2 regions of the Variovorax restrictus genome follow, and region 2 is predicted to be linked to the other one. Evidence: riboswitches for the same ligand, from Rfam matches in the RefSeq annotation. Region 2 holds a riboswitch; the other holds the start of a gene.

Region 1 (8,736 bases), on a different contig from region 2:
CTGGCAGCGGCCGCCACCGCCGCGCGCGGAATGGCGGCCGAACCCGTACCGGCCAGCCGTGGGCAACGACTACCGGCCGGACCGCGACCGGCGCGATGACCGTCGGCAGGAATGGCGCCGCGACGAGGAGCGCGGGCGTCAGCAGCAGCAACAGCAGCAGCGGGTCGAGCAGCAGCGCCGGCAGCAGGAGCAGCAGCGGCAACAGCAGGAACGCCAACGCCTGCAGCAACAGGCGCAGCAGCAACGCCAGCGGCAGCAGGAGCACCGCCCCCCGCAGGGGCGTCCGGACTTTCAACGCCCTCAGGATGGCGGCCGGCCCGAGCAGCGCATTCAGTCGCGACGCGAGAACACGCGCAACGGCTTCACGCCTGGCAGCGAGCAAAGGCAATAGGCCGCACCCGGTCAGTTGGCGCCCGTCGCCGACTTGTCCTTCGCAATCAGCGCCACGAAGCGCTGCGCCCCCAGCCCCAGCGGCCGCTCGCGCGACCACACCACATCGACCCACAGATCCAGCCCGTTGCTGAGGTTCTCGAACGGGATCTCCAGCAGCGCCCCCGCCGCCACGTGCGGCTTGGCGAAGGCGCGCGGCAGCCAGCCCCAGCCGAGGCCGGCGGTGATCAGGCTCAGCGCGGCCAGCGCGTTGTCGGTGCGCCAGACGTGACGACCGAAGACGAAGCGCGGGTCGCTGGTCGCCAGGTCGCGCCCGGCCACCACGATCTGCCGCGTGTTGTGCAGATGCTCCTCGCGCAAGCGTCCGCCGGCGGCGGCCAGCACCGGGTGCGCCGGCGCCATCACGGCGACCATCGTGTCGCTCGCCACTTCCTGAAAGCCTTCGCGGCCATCGAGGCTGGGCCGTTCGAACACCAGCGCCAACTGCGCGCGGCCGGCGTGCAGCAGCGCCAGCGCGTCGGCCTGCGGTGCGGCGAGCACTTCGACCTCGAGCAGTGGGTATTCGGCCGCCAGCGCTGCGAGCGCCCCGCTCCAGGGGGCTGCCAGCAGTTCGGGCGCAATGGCCAGCGTCAGCCGGTTCTCCAGGCCCTGCGTGAGGGCGAGCGCCTGCACCTCGAGTTGCTTGAACTGGGCCGCCAGCAGGCGCGCCTGCGGCTCCAGCGAGCGGGCGGCGGCGGTCGGCTTGGGCTCGCGGCCGCTGCGGTCGAACAGCGGCAGGTCGAGTTCGGCCTCCAGCCCCGCGATCGCCATGCTCACGGCCGAGGGCACGCGCCCCAGCGAGCGCGCGGCCGCGGAGAACGAGCCGTGGTCGAGCACGGCGAGAAAGACCTGCAGGTTGTCGGTGGAGAAGGCCATGCGCCCGATCTATCAGTTGAATTGAAATAAGATGACTTTTTATATCAGCGATTGACACATAAAGTCCAACGTCTGTTCACTGTTTTCCGGGAATTTCCATGCAAGGGCTCAAGCGCCGCGTCGTCTACATCACGCTTTACGAAGGCATCGCCATCGTCGCAGCGAGCGTGGGGCTGGCGCTGATGTCGGGCCAGGGGCTGGGGCATTCGGGTGTGCTGGCGATGATCGCGTCCGCGATCGCCGTGTTGTGGAATTTGAGCTTCAACTGGCTTTTCGAACGCTGGGAGTCGCGCCAGGCGGTGCGCGGGCGCAGCGTGTGGCGCCGCGTCGCCCATGCCATCGGCTTCGAGGGCGGCCTCGTCGCTTTCCTGGTGCCGACCTTCGCGTGGTGGCTGGATGTGAGCTTGTGGGATGCGCTGGTGATGGACCTGGGTCTGGTGGTGTTCTTCCTCGTCTACACCTTCGTCTTCAACTGGGCTTTCGACGCCATCTTCGGCCTGCCGGCCTCCGCGACGGGGGCCGCCCAGCCAGCCTGACGCACCGCCCGTGTCGGGCGGCCGTGCAACACTCGGCGCATGTCTTCTTTGGAATGGGCCGCGTCCGCCCTGCAGGCGTTCGACGGGGTGGTCCAGTCCAGCGCCGGTTTCCGCAGCCGCGACGGCCAGCGGCGCATGGCCGAGCAAGTCGCCGACACGCTGGCCGCGGCCACCCTCGGCAAGACCGAGAGCGATGACGGTGACGGCCCGGCCGACCCGCCGGTGCGCGCCATCGCGGTGATCCAGGCCGGCACTGGCGTCGGCAAGTCGCTCGCCTACTGCGCGCCCGCCATCGCGCTGGCCCTGGCGCGCAACACCCGCGTCGTGATCTCCACCGCGACCGTGGCGCTGCAGGAGCAGCTGGTCCACAAGGACCTGCCGGCGCTCGCCAAGCTGATGCCGGAACCCTTCCGCTTCGCTTTGGCGAAGGGCCGCGGGCGCTACGTCTGCCAGCAGAAGCTGGAACGCCTGACCGGGATGATGGCCGAGCAGGACGACGAGGACGAAGACGGCGAAGAGGACCTCTTCGCCGACGACGACGCTGCCGCAAATTCCCACCCCGCGCGGCCTGCGCACGAAGTGGAGGCTCGCCTCCAGTTCTACACCGGCATCGCCCACACGCTCTCCAGCGGCGCCTGGGACGGCGACCGCGACACCCGCGACACCCCGCCCGCCGCCGATGCCTGGCTCCCCATGGCGGCCGACGCGGCATCGTGCACCGGCAAGCACTGCCCGTCGTTCAACCAGTGCGTCTACTACGAGCGCCGCAAGACGCTGGTCGGCGCGCAGGTGGTGGTGGTCAACCACGACCTGTTGCTGGCCTCCATCGGCAATCGCCAGCTGCCCGAGTTGGACAACTGCCTGCTGGTGCTCGACGAGGCGCACCACCTGCCGGCCACCGCGCTCGCGCAGTTCGGCTGTCGCATGGACCTGGGCCGCCACGGCTGGGTCGAGCGCCTCGCGCAGCGCGCGGTGCGCGTGGGCGTGCGCTTCGAGGTCACCGAGGTGGCCGACGTGCCGATGCACGCCGCGCAGATGCGCCAGGCGCTGCAGGAGACCGAGCGGCTGGTGATGGACCTGTACGGCGACGGCCTCAAGACCGACGTCGCCGGCCCGGCGGGCCTGCCCGGCCGTGGCCCCGCGCGTGCGCGCCTGCCGCTGGGCGCCTTGCCCGAAGCGCTCCAGGGCCCGCTGGGCCGGGTGGCGCACCACGCGTCGGGCTTCCTCGATGCTCTGCGCGTGATCGCCAGCGCCCTGCGCACCGAGATGCGCGAACAACCCGCGATGGCGCGCAAGCTGTCGACCATGTACGCCCAGCTCGGCGCGCTCGCCCCGCGGCTGGAGCAGACGCTCGACACCGCCCAGCTGCTGCTGCGCGAAGCCCCGCCCGACGCGGTGCCGGCCGCCAAGTGGTTCACGCTGCAGGTCGACGGCGACCAGGCCACGCTGCAGGCGCACGCCAGCCCGCTGCTGCCCGGCGCGACGCTGCGCCACCACCTGTGGGCCAAGGTGCGCGGCGCGGTGCTGACATCGGCCACGCTCACCAGCTGCGGCCACTTCGATTTCTTCCTGCGCGAGTCGGGCCTGCATGGCGACGAGGCGGCGACCACGCTGGAGGTGCCCAGCCCCTTCGACTACGCCGCGCAGGGCAAGCTGATCGCCGTCGAAACCCGGGCCGACCCGCGCGACGCGGCCGGCTACGTCGCCGAGATGGTCCAGGCGCTGGTGCGCGACCTGGCGGACGTGCGGCACGGCGCGCTGGTGCTGTTCACCTCGCGCGACCAGCTGCGCCAGGCGGTCGAGGCGCTGCCCGCCGCGCTCAAGCCGCGCGTGCTGCTGCAGACCGCCATGCCGCGCCAGCAACTGCTGGCCACCCACCGCCATCGCGTGGCCGAGGGGCTGCCGTCGATCGTCTTCGGCATGCAGTCCTTCGGCGAAGGGCTCGACCTGCCGGGCAAGCTCTGCGAATCGGTCTTCATCGCCAAGCTGCCCTTCGCACCGCCGGACGACCCGGTCGGCGAGGCGCGGGCCGAGTGGCTGCGCACGGTGGGGCGCGATCCGTTCACCGAGCTGGTGGTGCCGGCGACGGCCATTCGATTGGCGCAATGGGTGGGGCGGGCGATTCGGAGCGAAGAAGATCGCGCTTCCGTGTACTGCTACGACAGGCGGCTGGTGAGGACTTCGTATGGTCAGCGGTTGTTGAAGGGGTTGCCGCCGTTTACGTTTTCTACGGTGCGGGTGGGGGACGCGGTTTCTGCTTGATCGTTGGCGTTGGTGAGGGCGCCCGGCAGGCGGTGCGAGCCGGACGACCCCGGTGCGCCGGCCCTTCGGGCTGCCTTGCGGTGCTCGCCTTTCGCGCGGTCTCGCTCGAACTCGCTGCGCTCAGACAATCGCGAGCCCTGATCCGCGGAAGGCTGCGCTCCTCAGCGACGCACAGGGGATCGCCCGGCCCGCACCGCCTGCCGGGCTTGGGGATCGCTGCGCTCGCCGGAGAGATGCACAACGATTGCGTCCACGTCGGTGGGTGGTATGTCTTTGGGCGGTTGTTGAGGCTCCGGCGAGCACCGCAGGGGCAGGCGGATCAGGGCCGCGCGTGTCTGAGCGAAGCGAGTTTGCGCGGACCCCGCCTGACGCGAGGAGCAGCAGCGAAGCCCGAAGGGCCGGAGACGTCTGCCGCCCAAAGGCATGCCGCCCGCCGACGCCCCTACACCACACCGAAGCACCTCGACAACCATCACCTCAACCAAAGGCCACTAAAATAGACGACCCCGAGGAGCGTTGCAGCGGCACCCCCGCCAGGCTCGGGTCTGATCCCGCAACGACGCTCACCTGACCATCGCGAATCCAGGTGAGCCCATGTCCGAATCTTCTTCCTCTGCCGTCACGTCCGTTCCCCCGATGAAGCTGTCGGGCCTCGAGCCCGTGCGCATCGGCGAGGGCACGCTGTTCGTCAACATCGGCGAACGCACCAACGTCACTGGTTCCAAGGCCTTCGCGCGGATGATCCTCAACGGCCAATTCGAGGAAGCCCTGGCCGTGGCGCGCCAGCAGGTCGAGAACGGCGCGCAGGTCATCGACATCAACATGGACGAGGCCATGCTCGACAGCAAGGCCGCGATGGTCCGCTTCCTGAACCTGATCGCGTCGGAGCCCGACATCGCGCGCGTGCCGATCATGGTCGACAGCTCGAAGTGGGAGGTCATCGAGGCGGGTCTCCGCTGCATCCAGGGCAAGGGCATCGTCAATTCGATCAGCATGAAGGAAGGCGAAGACCAGTTCCGCCACCAGGCCAAGCTCTTGCGCCGCTACGGTGCCGCCGCTGTGGTGATGGCCTTCGACGAGAAGGGCCAGGCCGACACCTACGAGCGCAAGGTCGAGATCTGCCAGCGCGCCTACCGCATCCTGGTCGACGAAATCGGCTTCCCCGCCGAGGACATCATCTTCGACCCGAATATCTTCGCGGTCGCGACCGGCATTGAAGAGCACAACAACTACGCGGTCGACTTCATCGAGGCGACCCGCTGGATCAAGCAGAACTTGGCCGGCGCCAAGGTGTCGGGCGGCGTGTCGAACGTGAGCTTCAGCTTCCGCGGCAACGACCCGGTGCGCGAGGCCATCCACACCGTCTTCCTGTACCACGCGATCAAGGCCGGCATGGACATGGGCATCGTCAACGCCGGCATGGTCGGCGTGTACGACGACCTCGAGCCGGTGCTGCGCGAGCGCGTCGAAGACGTGATCCTGAACCGCCGCCCCGATGCTGGCGAACGCCTGGTCGAAGTGGCCGAGACCGCCAAGAGCGGCGCCAAGGACGAGAGCAAGCGCAACGACTGGCGCGGCACGCCCGAGGCGCCGGTGAGCGTGGGAGACCGGCTGAGCCACGCACTGGTGCACGGCATCACCGAGTTCATCGTCGAGGACACCGAAGAGGCCTACCAGGACATCCTCGCCAAGGGCGGCCGGCCGCTGCATGTCATCGAAGGCCCGTTGATGGACGGCATGAACGTGGTCGGCGACCTGTTCGGCGCCGGCAAGATGTTCCTGCCGCAGGTGGTGAAGTCGGCCCGCGTGATGAAGCAGGCCGTGGCACACCTGCTGCCCTACATCGAGGAAGAGAAGCTGCGCGACGAGGCGGCCGGCCGCGACGTGCGCACCAAGGGCAAGATCATCATCGCGACGGTGAAGGGCGATGTGCACGACATCGGCAAGAACATCGTCACCGTCGTGCTCCAGTGCAACAACTTCGAAGTGGTGAACATGGGTGTGATGGTGCCCTGCCACGAGATCCTGGCGCGCGCCAAGGTCGAGGGCGCCGACATCGTGGGCCTCTCCGGCCTCATCACGCCGAGCCTGGAAGAGATGCAGTACGTGGCCGGCGAAATGCAGCGCGACGACCATTTCCGCATCAAGAAGATCCCGCTGATGATCGGCGGCGCCACCACCAGCCGCGTGCACACGGCCGTGAAGATCGCGCCGCACTATGAAGGCCCGGTCGTTTACGTGCCGGATGCGTCGCGCAGCGTGAGCGTGGCGCAGAGCCTGCTGAGCGACCAGGCGACCAAGTACATCGACGAACTCAACGCCGACTACGACAAGGTGCGCCTGCAGCACGCCAACAAGAAGCAGGTGCCGCTGTGGCCGCTGGCCAAGGCACGCGCCAACAAGACGCCGATCGACTGGACGAACTACACGCCGCCGGTGCCCAAGTTCATCGGCCGCCGCGTGTTCAAGAACTTCGACCTGACCGAGCTCGCCAAGTACATCGACTGGGGCCCGTTCTTCCAGACCTGGGACCTGGCCGGGCCGTTCCCCGCGATCCTGAAAGATGAAGTCGTGGGCGCCGAGGCCGTGCGCGTGTATGCCGACGCGAAGCGCATGCTGCAGCGCCTGATCGAAGGCCGCTGGCTCAGTGCGAGTGGCATCGTGGGCTTCTGGCCGGCGAACACCGTGAACGACGACGACATCGAGCTCTACACCGACGAGACGCGCAGCGAGGTCGCGATGACCTGGTACGGCATGCGCCAGCAGACCGAAAAGCAGGTGATCGACGGCGTGATGCGCCCGAGCCGATGCCTGTCCGATTTCGTGGCGCCGAAGGACAGCGGGCTGAAGGACTATGTCGGGATGTTCGCTGTCACCGCCGGCCTGGGCGTCGAGAAGAAGGAGAAGGCCTTCGTCGACGACCTCGACGACTACTCGGCCATCATGCTCAAGGCACTGGCCGACCGGCTGGCCGAAGCCTTCGCCGAATCGTTGCACCACCGCGTGCGCACCGACCTGTGGGGCTACGCCGCGGACGAGGCCTTGAGCAACGAAGACATGATTGCCGAGAAGTACCGCGGCATTCGCCCCGCGCCCGGCTACCCGGCCTGCCCCGACCACAGCGTGAAGCGCGAGATGTTCGAGGTGATGCAGTGCGCCGACATCGGCATGACGCTGACCGAGAGCCTGGCCATGACGCCGGCGGCCAGCGTGAGCGGCTTCCACCTGAGCCATCCCGACTCGACGTACTTCAACGTCGGGAAGATCGGGCACGACCAGCTGGCCGATCAGGCGGCACGCCGTCGGCTGCCGGAGAGCGAGCTCGAGCGCCTTCTGGCACCGAATCTGTAGGCCGTCGGCGCGGTTACGGTTTTTACAGCCACGGCGGGAGTCGCGGCGGTGCTGCGCTGTCTAAGCTGGAACATCGTGGAGGTTTCAGCGAAAGGACAGATATGCAGAACCCGATCACTACCGATATCGAACCGCTGCCCGAGCGCCGCCCGGTAGCCCAGCGCGGCGCGACCTCGCCCAAGGTGCTGTGGGGCACCATTGGCGCACTGGCTGTCGTGATCGCAGCGCTCGGCGGCACGATGCTTTACCAGCACAGCAGCGATCACGGCGGGACGCCCAGCGCGACTGCGCCGGCGCAACCGCTGTACGGCCCTGAAGATGGCGACCGGCCCTCTGCCGCCTTGCCGGCACCGGCGCGTGTGCCGGACACCGTGAGTCGCACGGAGCCGCCGTCGACCGCACCTTCGACCGCCGGAATGAATGCGGCACCGGGCAATGGCACCGTCGCTGCAGCACCGGCCCCCGCACGAGCCCCGGTCTGCGCGATCTGCGGCCGGGTCGAATCCGTGCGCACCGTTCAGCACGCTGCGCCGCCCACGGGCGTCGGTGCCGTCGCAGGCGGTGTGCTGGGCGGCGTGCTCGGCAACCAGATCGGCCATGGCGGCGGACGCACGGCGGCCACGGTGATCGGCGCCGTGGGCGGTGGCTATGCCGGCCACACCATCGAGAAGCGCACCCGCACCGAGACCAGTTACCAGGTCAGCGTACGCATGGACGATGGCCGCCTCCGCACGGTCGAAACGCGCACCGCGCCGCCCATTGGCAAACCCGTGACGCTGCAGGGCAACGTGCTGCGTCCGGCCGACGGCCGCGTTTGAACGGCTAGCGCGGTTTGCTGCGGACCACTGCGCGCTTGCGCGCCGGTATCGGCTTCAACTCGTGCGGCTGCAGCACGAAGTCGGCGCTGTCCGTCAGCATCTCGACCGCGAGGTCGATGAAGGCGCGCACACGCAGCGGCTGCGCCACCCGACTGCCGTAGTAGACGTACAGACCGAGGTGGTCCGTCACGTGCTGCGTCAGCAACGGCACCAGGTGCCCGCTGCGCAGCAGCGGTGCCGCCGTGGCACCGATCAACTGGCCGATCACCTGGCCTGCCAGCACCGCGCGGATTTCCAGGTCGACGTCGTTGGTGCACAGCGCGGGTGCGATGTCGCGCGCCACGATTTGGTCGTCGACCTTGAACTCCCATGGCATCAGCTTGCCGCTGGTCGGGTGCCGAAAGCAACTGCAGTGGTGCTGCGCCAGGTCGTCGATGCGCTGGGGCGCACCGAAGCGCGCGATG
Region 2 (8,736 bases):
AGGGCGGAAAGTGAACGTGCGATTGAGCCCCCAGGTGCAGGTCGCCGCAGCGAGGAAAGACAGGGCGCGTGCCAGGTACCAGCCTAACCACGGCGCCAGCAAGTGCAACACGGCGAGGTCCACCAGCAAGCCGGCAATGCCAACCATGCCGAACTGGACAAAGGGGCGGTTGAGGAGCGTCTTCAGCATGGGTGAGGCGTGCGCATCATGGCGCGACGGGTGGCTTGAGCTTGTAGAGCTTCACGGCGCCCTCGGTCCAGACACGCTCGAAATAGCGATCGAAATCCGCCTGCGAGGCCACGCCCGGAAACCGCTCCGCATGGACGGCCAGCGCGTCGAAATGTTCCTGGGTCAGCTTCCGGTGAAGCTGGGCCGGTGGCAGGGACGCATAGTCTGCGTAGCGCCAGGGGCCGAACACCTCGCCCCATATCGGTTGTGGCGCGTAGTAGAGCGAGTCCTCGCTGCCCAGTTGGTAGATACGGCCCACAGGGTGCGTCTTCAGGTGTTCCCAGAGCGGGTAGCCGGGAACGCGCTTCGCGAGCAACGCTGCGCGCGCCTCGGGCGTGGGTGAGATCCGCTTCCAGTAACGGACGACTTCCGCCGTGGCCGTTAGTGCCAGATAGACCAGCAACAGTGTCACTGCCACCTTCACGACCACGCGCTGGCGCAGAGCGGGAATCGCTGTGGACACAACGCGGAGCAGGTACACGGTGCCGGCGGCCGACAGTAGCACCAGCACGGGATAGGCCGACAGGAGGTAGCGTGGGTAGGGCACGCTGACCGCCCAGGTCAGCGTCATGTAGCCACCCATGATCAACGCGCGGCGCACCGCCATGCTGCGGCGCAGGGTCGGAATGAAAGGCACCGCGAGCGCCGGCCACAGGGGCCAGGCGGGCCAGCCACGCGCGCGTCGAAGGTCTTCGAACTGCCAGTGGTGATCGGAGGCGCTCCAGTCGGTGAAGCCGAAGAGCCGTCCTCCCATGGGGTTGAACGGGTCGCCCGTCAGCAGGGCATTGCGGCCATACCAGTAGATGCACGGGACGAGCAGGGCGCCGGCGACGAGCAGCCACGTCGTCGGGCGCCGATCGCGCCAGATCAGCCCCACGGCAAACAGCGGCAACAGTGTCAACGCCTGGTACTTGGCGCCCACCGCGAGGCCCAGGGCGAAGGCGCAGGGCAGGAGCCACCGGCGGTTGTCGGTGGTCCGCCAGGTTTGGAAGCTTGCGCCAGCGACCAGCACGAACAGTGCGACGCCCATGTCGACATAGGCACGGGTGAACTCGTCCCTGGCCAACAGCACCCACAGCGAAGCGGCCACGCACGCGGTCAAGCGGTCGAGGTGCTGCACACCCAGGCGGTAGATCAGCCAGGCTGTCAGCCACCCCGCCGAGGCATGCAGCAGATGGGGCAGCACGTCGTTGTCGAAAAGCAGTGCGCCCGCATAGAGCAGATCGAAGTTGTACGGAAACCATGGGTAGCGCAGCCATCCGTTCACCGTCAGATGGCCGCTGGCGGCCCACTGCTGCGCATGCGGCAGGTGGTACATCAGCGCGTCCCAATGGGTGGGCGGAGGCAGTGGCGCGGTCAGGGTCGACAGCAGTACGACCGCCAGGGCGATCAGGCCCCATCGATCAGCTGGCGGCATCGCTTGCCAGCCGGATATCCAGGCGGGCCGGCGAACGACGGATCGGTGCGCGAATGCCTGCCATGCGCCGAGCAGCAACCCTGCCGCGATCAGGAGGCCGACGAAGCGCACGGTCAATTGCCCGGCGATCGCCAGGCCTTGCAGCACGCAGATGCCGATGCCCAGGCCCAGCGCGATGGCCAGCGGCACACCGAGGCGCGGCGCCGGATCGCGGTCGATCTTCAGCAGGCGCAGCGATGTCTCGCCCCATCCCCAGCAGGCGGCCACCACCAGCGCGAGCACGCCGTACTGGCCCAGCAGGAACCCGAGCTTGTCCATGGTGTTCCGCGCGGCGCGCTAGCCGGCCGATTGCAACGCCAGCCCCGCATGCTCCCGCAACGGATGGAAGTGAATCTTGGGAAAACGTTCCTGCGCCAGCCGCACGTCATAGGGCGAGGTGCAGAGATAGGCCAGCGTGTTGGCCGCGTCGAGCGCCATGCGTGCCGGATAGGCGTTGACGAACTCGCGCAGTTCGGCCGGTGTGTTGGCCGTGATCCAGCGTGCGCCGGTGTACTGGCAACCCTCGAGCCGCACGTCGGCGTCGTACTCGGCCTTCAGGCGGTGCTGCACGACTTCGAACTGCAATTGCCCGACGGCGCCCAGCAGCATCGGGCCACCGACCTCGGGGCGGAAGACCTGGATCGCGCCTTCTTCGCCCAGCTGCGCCAGCCCCTGCTGCAGTTGCTTGGTGCGCAGGGGGTTCTTCAGGATCACCGTCATGAAGAGTTCAGGTGCGAAGAAGGGCAGGCCGGTGAACATCAGGTTCGCGCCGTCGGTGATGGTGTCGCCCAGCTGCACGCCGCCGTGCGTGGTGAAGCCGACGATGTCGCCCGCGTAGGCTTCTTCCACCGCTTCGCGGCGCTGGCTCATGAAGGTCACGACGCTGGTCGGACGCAGTTCTTTCGAGGTGCGCTGCACCTTAAGCTTCATGCCCGGCGTGTACTTGCCCGAAGCCATGCGCACGAAGGCGATGCGGTCGCGGTGGTTGGCGTCCATGTTGGCCTGCACCTTGAACACCACGCCGGCGAAGTCCTTGTCCGCAGGCTGGATCTCTTTCACGACCGGCTGGCGGTTGACCATCGTCGTGCTGATGCGCGACTGCGGTGGCGGCGCCAGATCGACCAAGGCGTCGAGCACTTCCATCACGCCGAAGTTGTTCACGCCGGAGCCAAAGAACACCGGCGTCTGCTTGCCGGCGAGGAAGGCCGCATGGTCCCAGGTGGGCGACGCGCCGGTGGCGAGCTCCATGCTGTCCATGGCCGATTCGAAGTCGGCGCCGAAGCGCTGGGTCAGCGTGTCGCGATCGCTCAGCGGGATGGTCTCGAAGTCGTCCGACAGGCGCTCCTTGCCCGACTCGAACACCGTCATCGCCTGCGTGCGCAGGTTCATGATTCCGCGGAAGCTCTTGCCCTGGCCGACCGGCCAGGTCATCGGCACGCAGGGCATGCCGAGTTCGCGCTCCACCTCGTCGAGGATGTCGAGCGGCTCGCGCACCTCGCGGTCCATCTTGTTGACGAAGGTGATGATGGGTGTGTCGCGCTGCCGGCAGACCTCAATCAGCCGCCGCGTCTGGGCTTCCACGCCGTTGGCGGCGTCGATCACCATCAGCGCCGAATCGACGGCGGTCAACACGCGGTAGGTGTCTTCCGAGAAGTCCTTGTGGCCGGGCGTGTCGAGCAGGTTGATCACGTGGTCGCGGTACAGCATCTGCATGACCGACGAAGCCACCGAGATGCCGCGCTGCTTTTCGATCTCCATCCAGTCCGAGGTGGCGTGGCGCGAGGCCTTGCGCGCCTTCACCGAGCCGGCGATCTGGATCGCGCCGGAGAACAGCAGCAGCTTTTCGGTGAGCGTGGTCTTGCCGGCGTCCGGGTGGGAAATGATCGCGAAGGTGCGACGGCGGCGGGTTTCGGATTCGAAGGTCATGGCGTGAACGCGGGGCGCGCGAAGAACGGTGAGCGCGTGGCGCTCACGGCGCGGCGGCTACGCAAAGCCTGCGATTTTAGCGAGCGTGCTGACGGCGGGCGCCGCCAGTGGACTCGCCTCGGTCAGTCCATCAGGTTGATCTGGAGGTAACCAGCGGTAGATGGGTTGTTGGCGCCGACGATGGCAAAGAGCTTGGCTCCCTGCATCGCGAAATAGACGTCTCCTGCGTTCGCGCCATTGGTGATCGCTCGCATGCCCAGCGGGCCCTGTGCATTCATCGGGCCGAATGTGTTTTGCGCCGTCGATGTGGTGCCGTCCGCTGCGACGGCGCTTCGCGTCGATTGCCCGGCTTGAACGCTGACGGTGCCCCATGAGCCCTGCGTGCTGGTGCCAACGCCGGTGCCTGTCGGCCAGGTGCTCGTCTCGGTTACGCCCAGCCGGAACACAGAGGTCATCGGATCGGCGAGCCGCTTGCCGGCAATCAGAAAGATCTTCTGACCACCCAGCCGCGCGACCGAGAAGATCGAATAGTTGGTGGGATTAGCGACTTCGGTCATCTTCCAGGTGTCGGCCGTACTCCCGGCCGTGATCGTCCAGGCTTGCTGCGACCCTCCAGGGCAGACATCGATCCTGTAGATCGTGTTGTCGGCGCAACGGATCAAGGTTGAGCCGTTGCCAGATATCTGAACTTGCGAAATCTGCGAACTGGCCGATGCAGATCCGACATCGATTCCGAAACGGTTGTAGACACCATCCAGTGCCACCGCATCCGTTTCCAGGGCCCGCGAGGCCACGAAAGGTTGCACCGCATAGCTCGTCGTGGCCACCTGGGTGACGACGAACGGGAATGCGCCGACGACCGTGTCCTGCGCGAGCTTGAAGCGCGCGTTGTTGGTGCTGGTGGTGATGCGGCTGCTGCCGAACACGTACGTGCCTGTAGCGTTGTTGTCTTCACTGATCGAGCCCGATGCGACAGGATTACTACCGTCGCTCATCTCATAGGTCTTGATGTCGAAGTTGAGCGTCAGCGTTTGCCGGGTGCCGTTGGTCGCGAAGACCTTGTAGCTGCCGTTGCGCGCGTCCGCCGCCGCCACACTGAAGACGGTCTTGGCGCTCAGCGTGGTGCCCGCGCTGGCGTTTACCGTGTAGAGCGTCGTCGTGGTCAACGTGTTCACCAGCTGCGACGCCCATTGGCTGCCGGAGATGCTGGGGTTGCGCAGCGTGATCGCACTCGCCGTTCCGTTGGTCGACGTCCAGCTGGCTGCCTGACTGGGGGTGACCATCACCGTGTCACCTGGCTTGACCGCATAGATGCCGGACGCATCCGGCGTGGCTGGCGTGCCGTTCACACTCACCTTGACCGTCAGCGGTGTCTCGGCGGGCGCCGACGTGCTGCCACTGCCACTCGGGGAACTGGCGGTGCCGCTATCACCACCACCGCCACCGCCACCGCCACCGCCACCGCAAGCGCCCAGCAGCGCACTCACCACCAAGGCGCTGTAGAGCGCCCTCGAAATTCCTTGCATAACCGACTCCCTGTCGCGCTTTTCGCGCTGTGTTTTGAGAATCGCCTCCCGGCCCGTGCCCTCTGAGGCGCCCGTGCAAATGTTACTGGATGAAAGGATAAGTGAGCCCTGCGCGAGCACGGCCGGGCGCCGAACACTTAGAATGGCGGCTCCGAGGAGCGTTGCAGCGCCATCAGGCGTGAGGCTCGGACTACATCGCAACCACGCTCATCCGCTGTTCTCGCGGTGAGCCCTTTTCCGGTCGAACCTCCCGAGTGCAGCGGCAGTCGTCAAACCTGCTTTGGAGTTTTCATGAACGCTGTTCTCAAGCCCACCCCCGTTGCTTCCGCCGACCAGGCGATCGCCGACATCACCCTTGCCGCCTGGGGCCGCAAGGAAATCCGCATCGCGGAAACCGAAATGCCCGGCCTGATGGCCATTCGCGAGGAGTTCAAGGCCGCCCAGCCACTCAAGGGCGCACGCATCACCGGCTCGATCCACATGACGATCCAGACCGCGGTGCTGATCGAAACCCTGCAGGCGCTGGGTGCCAATGTGCGCTGGGCCTCGTGCAACATTTTCTCCACGCAGGACCATGCCGCCGCCGCCATCGCCGCTGCGGGCACGCCGGTCTTCGCGATCAAGGGCGAGACGCTGAAGGACTACTGGGACTACACCCACAGCATCTTCGACTTCGGCCCCAAGGGCTCGAAGGGCGAAGGCCCGAACATGATCCTGGACGACGGCGGTGACGCCACGCTGCTGATGCATCTGGGCCAGCGCGCCGAGAAGGACCTGGGCGTGCTCGCCAACCCGACGAGCGAAGAAGAGACCATTCTCTACGCCGCGATCAAGGCCAAGCTGGCCGTCGATTCGACCTGGTACACCCGCAAGGCCGCCGAGATCATCGGCGTGACCGAGGAAACGACCACCGGCGTGCACCGCCTGAACGAGATGTCCGCCAAGGGCACGCTGCAGTTCCGCGCGATCAACGTGAACGACTCGGTCACCAAGAGCAAGTTCGACAACCTGTACGGTTGCCGCGAATCGCTGGTCGACGGCATCAAGCGCGCCACTGACGTGATGATCGCCGGCAAGGTCGCGGTCGTGGCCGGCTACGGCGACGTGGGCAAGGGCTCGGCCCAGGCCCTGCGCGCACTGAGCGCCCAGGTGTGGGTCACGGAAATCGACCCGATCAATGCGCTGCAGGCCGCCATGGAAGGCTACAAGGTCGTGACGATGGACTACGCCGCCGACAAGGCCGACATCTTCGTGACGACGACCGGCAACAAGGACGTCATCACGCACGACACGATGGTGAAGATGAAGGACCAGGCGATCGTCTGCAACATCGGCCACTTCGACAACGAGATCGACGTCGCGTCGATCGAGAAGTACGAATGGGAAGAGATCAAGCCGCAAGTCGACCACATCACCTTCCCGGACGGCAAGAAGATCATCCTGCTGGCCAAGGGCCGCCTGGTGAACCTGGGTTGCGGCACGGGCCACCCGAGCTTCGTGATGTCGTCGTCGTTCGCGAACCAGACCATTGCGCAGATCGAGCTGTTCACCAAGCCCGACGCGTACAAAGCCGGCAAGGTCTACGTGCTGCCGAAGCACCTCGACGAGAAGGTCGCGCGCCTCCACCTGAAGAAGGTCGGCGCGATGCTGACCGAGCTAACCGACGCGCAGGCCGCCTACATCGGCGTGAACAAAGCGGGTCCGTACAAGGCGGACACGTACCGCTACTGATTGCGCGCCTTGCGTGCTGATCAATTGTTGGTAGAGCGAGGCCTCGCCGCCTCGCGTTCGCAAGCCGTCCGTCTCATCACCGGCGGCTTGCGCTGGCGCGACGCCGGCAGCGGTGCCGAATGGCGCAGCGTAGGCAAGAACCGCGACGACATTCCCGAGTCGGCCGAGCTCGAGCTGGTCGATGCGGCCGAGTCGCGCTACGTGTCGCGCGGCGGGCTGAAGCTCGACGGCGCGCTGGCCGCGACAGGCGTCGACCCGTCGGGCCGTCGCTGTCTCGACATCGGCCAGTCGACCGGTGGCTTCACCGATTGCCTGCTGCAGCACGGTGCCGTGCACGTGGTCGGCATCGACGTGGGTCACGGGCAGTTGCACGACCGCATTCGGGCCGACGAGCGGGTGACCGCCATCGAGAAGGTCAATGCGCGTGCGCTGACGGCCGACGATTTTCCTGAGGACGAGGACACCGCGTTCGACCTGATCGTCGGTGACCTGTCCTTCATTTCGCTCACGCTGGTGCTGCCGGCAGTGGTGCCATTCCTCGCGACCGGCGGCGACCTGCTGATGCTGGTCAAGCCGCAGTTCGAGTTGCAGCCCGGCCAGGTCGGCAAGGGTGGCATCGTGCGCGACGAGGCGATGTACCCGATCGTCGAGCAGCGGCTGCGCGACGCCTGTGCTGCCCTCGGCCTGCGCGTGGTGCGGTGGCTCGACAGCCCGATCGCCGGGGGCGACGGCAACCGCGAGTTCTTCATTCATGCCGTCCGCGACGACGGCCCAGAAGGAGCTGCCGATGCAACTTCCGCTGAGCTTTGAATTCTTTCCGACCAAGACGCCCGAAGGCGCGGTGAAGCTGCGTGCGGTGCGCCAGCAGCTCTATGCGATGCGCCCCGAGTTCTGCTCGGTGACCTACGGCGCAGGCGGTTCCACCCACGACGGCACCTTCGCCGCGGTGCGCGAGATCCTGGAAGAGGGCGGCGATGCTGCCAGCCACTTCTCGTGCATCGGCGCCACCAAGGCCACCGTGCGCGGCCAACTCGGCGAACTGAAGGCCATGGGCGTCAAACGTCTGGTGGCCCTGCGTGGCGACCTGCCCAGCGGTTACGGCGCGGGTGGCGAGTTCCAGTACGCGAGCGACCTGGTGGCCTTCATCCGCGAGGAGACGGGCCGTGATTTCCACATCGAGGTGGCCTGCTACCCCGAAGTGCATCCGCAGGCGCGTTCGCCCGAGGCGGACCTGAAAGCCTTCGCCGAGAAGGTGCGCGCCGGTGCCGATTCGGCCATCACGCAGTATTTTTTCAATGCGGATGCGTACTTCCGCTTCGTCGATGAATGCAGCAGGCTGGGCATTTCGACGCCGATCGTGCCGGGCGTGATGCCCATCACCAGCTCCACGCAGCTCATGCGTTTTTCCGACGCCTGCGGTGCCGAGATTCCGCGCTGGGTCCGGCTGCGGCTGCAGAGCTATGGCGACGACATCGCGTCGATCAAGGCCTTCGGCCTCGACGTGGTGACGCGCCTGTGCGAGCGACTGCGCGACGGTGGCGCCCCGGCGCTGCACTTCTATACGATGAACCAATCCGCTGCCACGCTCGCCCTGCTGGAGCGGCTCGGCAAGCGCGCATGACGCTCGGCCGCGCCAGCGGTGTGTCTTGGCGAGCTGGCTTCGCCGCCTTGCTCGCCGGGCTGCTGGTGGGTTGCGTCGCGCCACCTTCGACCGATGAGGCCAAGTCGCCGGCCGCGCCGGCTGGCACCGGCCTTCGGCCGCTGACGCGCGATCTGTCGGTGCCGGCCGGTGCGCGTCCTCGTTCGGCCGTGCCTGCCGTGCGCTACGACCTGGCCTCGACGGGCGAGGACGAGCTCGGCCCCGATGAC

What was found. A riboswitch is a leader RNA that binds a small molecule or an ion and turns the genes downstream of it on or off. The one in region 2 is predicted to bind S-adenosylhomocysteine.
Region 1: linked by a shared signal. The riboswitch ahead of metH (methionine synthase) and the one ahead of ahcY (adenosylhomocysteinase) in region 2 are both predicted to bind S-adenosylhomocysteine.

Annotation. Positions count from the first base shown of each region.
Region 1 is NZ_JBPJZH010000001.1:137,698-146,433, reverse strand. Features, by position in the region: gene ACSFA0_RS00690 (SH3 domain-containing protein) at 1-391, shown strand, start outside; gene ACSFA0_RS00685 (LysR family transcriptional regulator) at 403-1,305, opposite strand; gene ACSFA0_RS00680 (PACE efflux transporter) at 1,404-1,841, shown strand; gene dinG (ATP-dependent DNA helicase DinG) at 1,881-4,103, shown strand; S-adenosyl-L-homocysteine riboswitch at 4,608-4,675, shown strand; gene metH (methionine synthase) at 4,740-7,454, shown strand; gene ACSFA0_RS00665 (outer membrane lipoprotein) at 7,556-8,272, shown strand; gene ACSFA0_RS00660 (LysR family transcriptional regulator) at 8,277-8,736, opposite strand, start outside.
Region 2 is NZ_JBPJZH010000003.1:196,420-205,155, forward strand. Features, by position in the region: gene ACSFA0_RS20395 (HAD-IIB family hydrolase) at 1-189, opposite strand, end outside; gene ACSFA0_RS20400 (ArnT family glycosyltransferase) at 206-1,963, opposite strand; gene ACSFA0_RS20405 (peptide chain release factor 3) at 1,982-3,610, opposite strand; gene ACSFA0_RS20410 (hypothetical protein) at 3,733-5,136, opposite strand; S-adenosyl-L-homocysteine riboswitch at 5,286-5,352, shown strand; gene ahcY (adenosylhomocysteinase) at 5,428-6,867, shown strand; gene ACSFA0_RS20420 (TlyA family RNA methyltransferase) at 6,877-7,677, shown strand; gene metF (methylenetetrahydrofolate reductase [NAD(P)H]) at 7,655-8,488, shown strand; gene ACSFA0_RS20430 (septal ring lytic transglycosylase RlpA family protein) at 8,485-8,736, shown strand, end outside.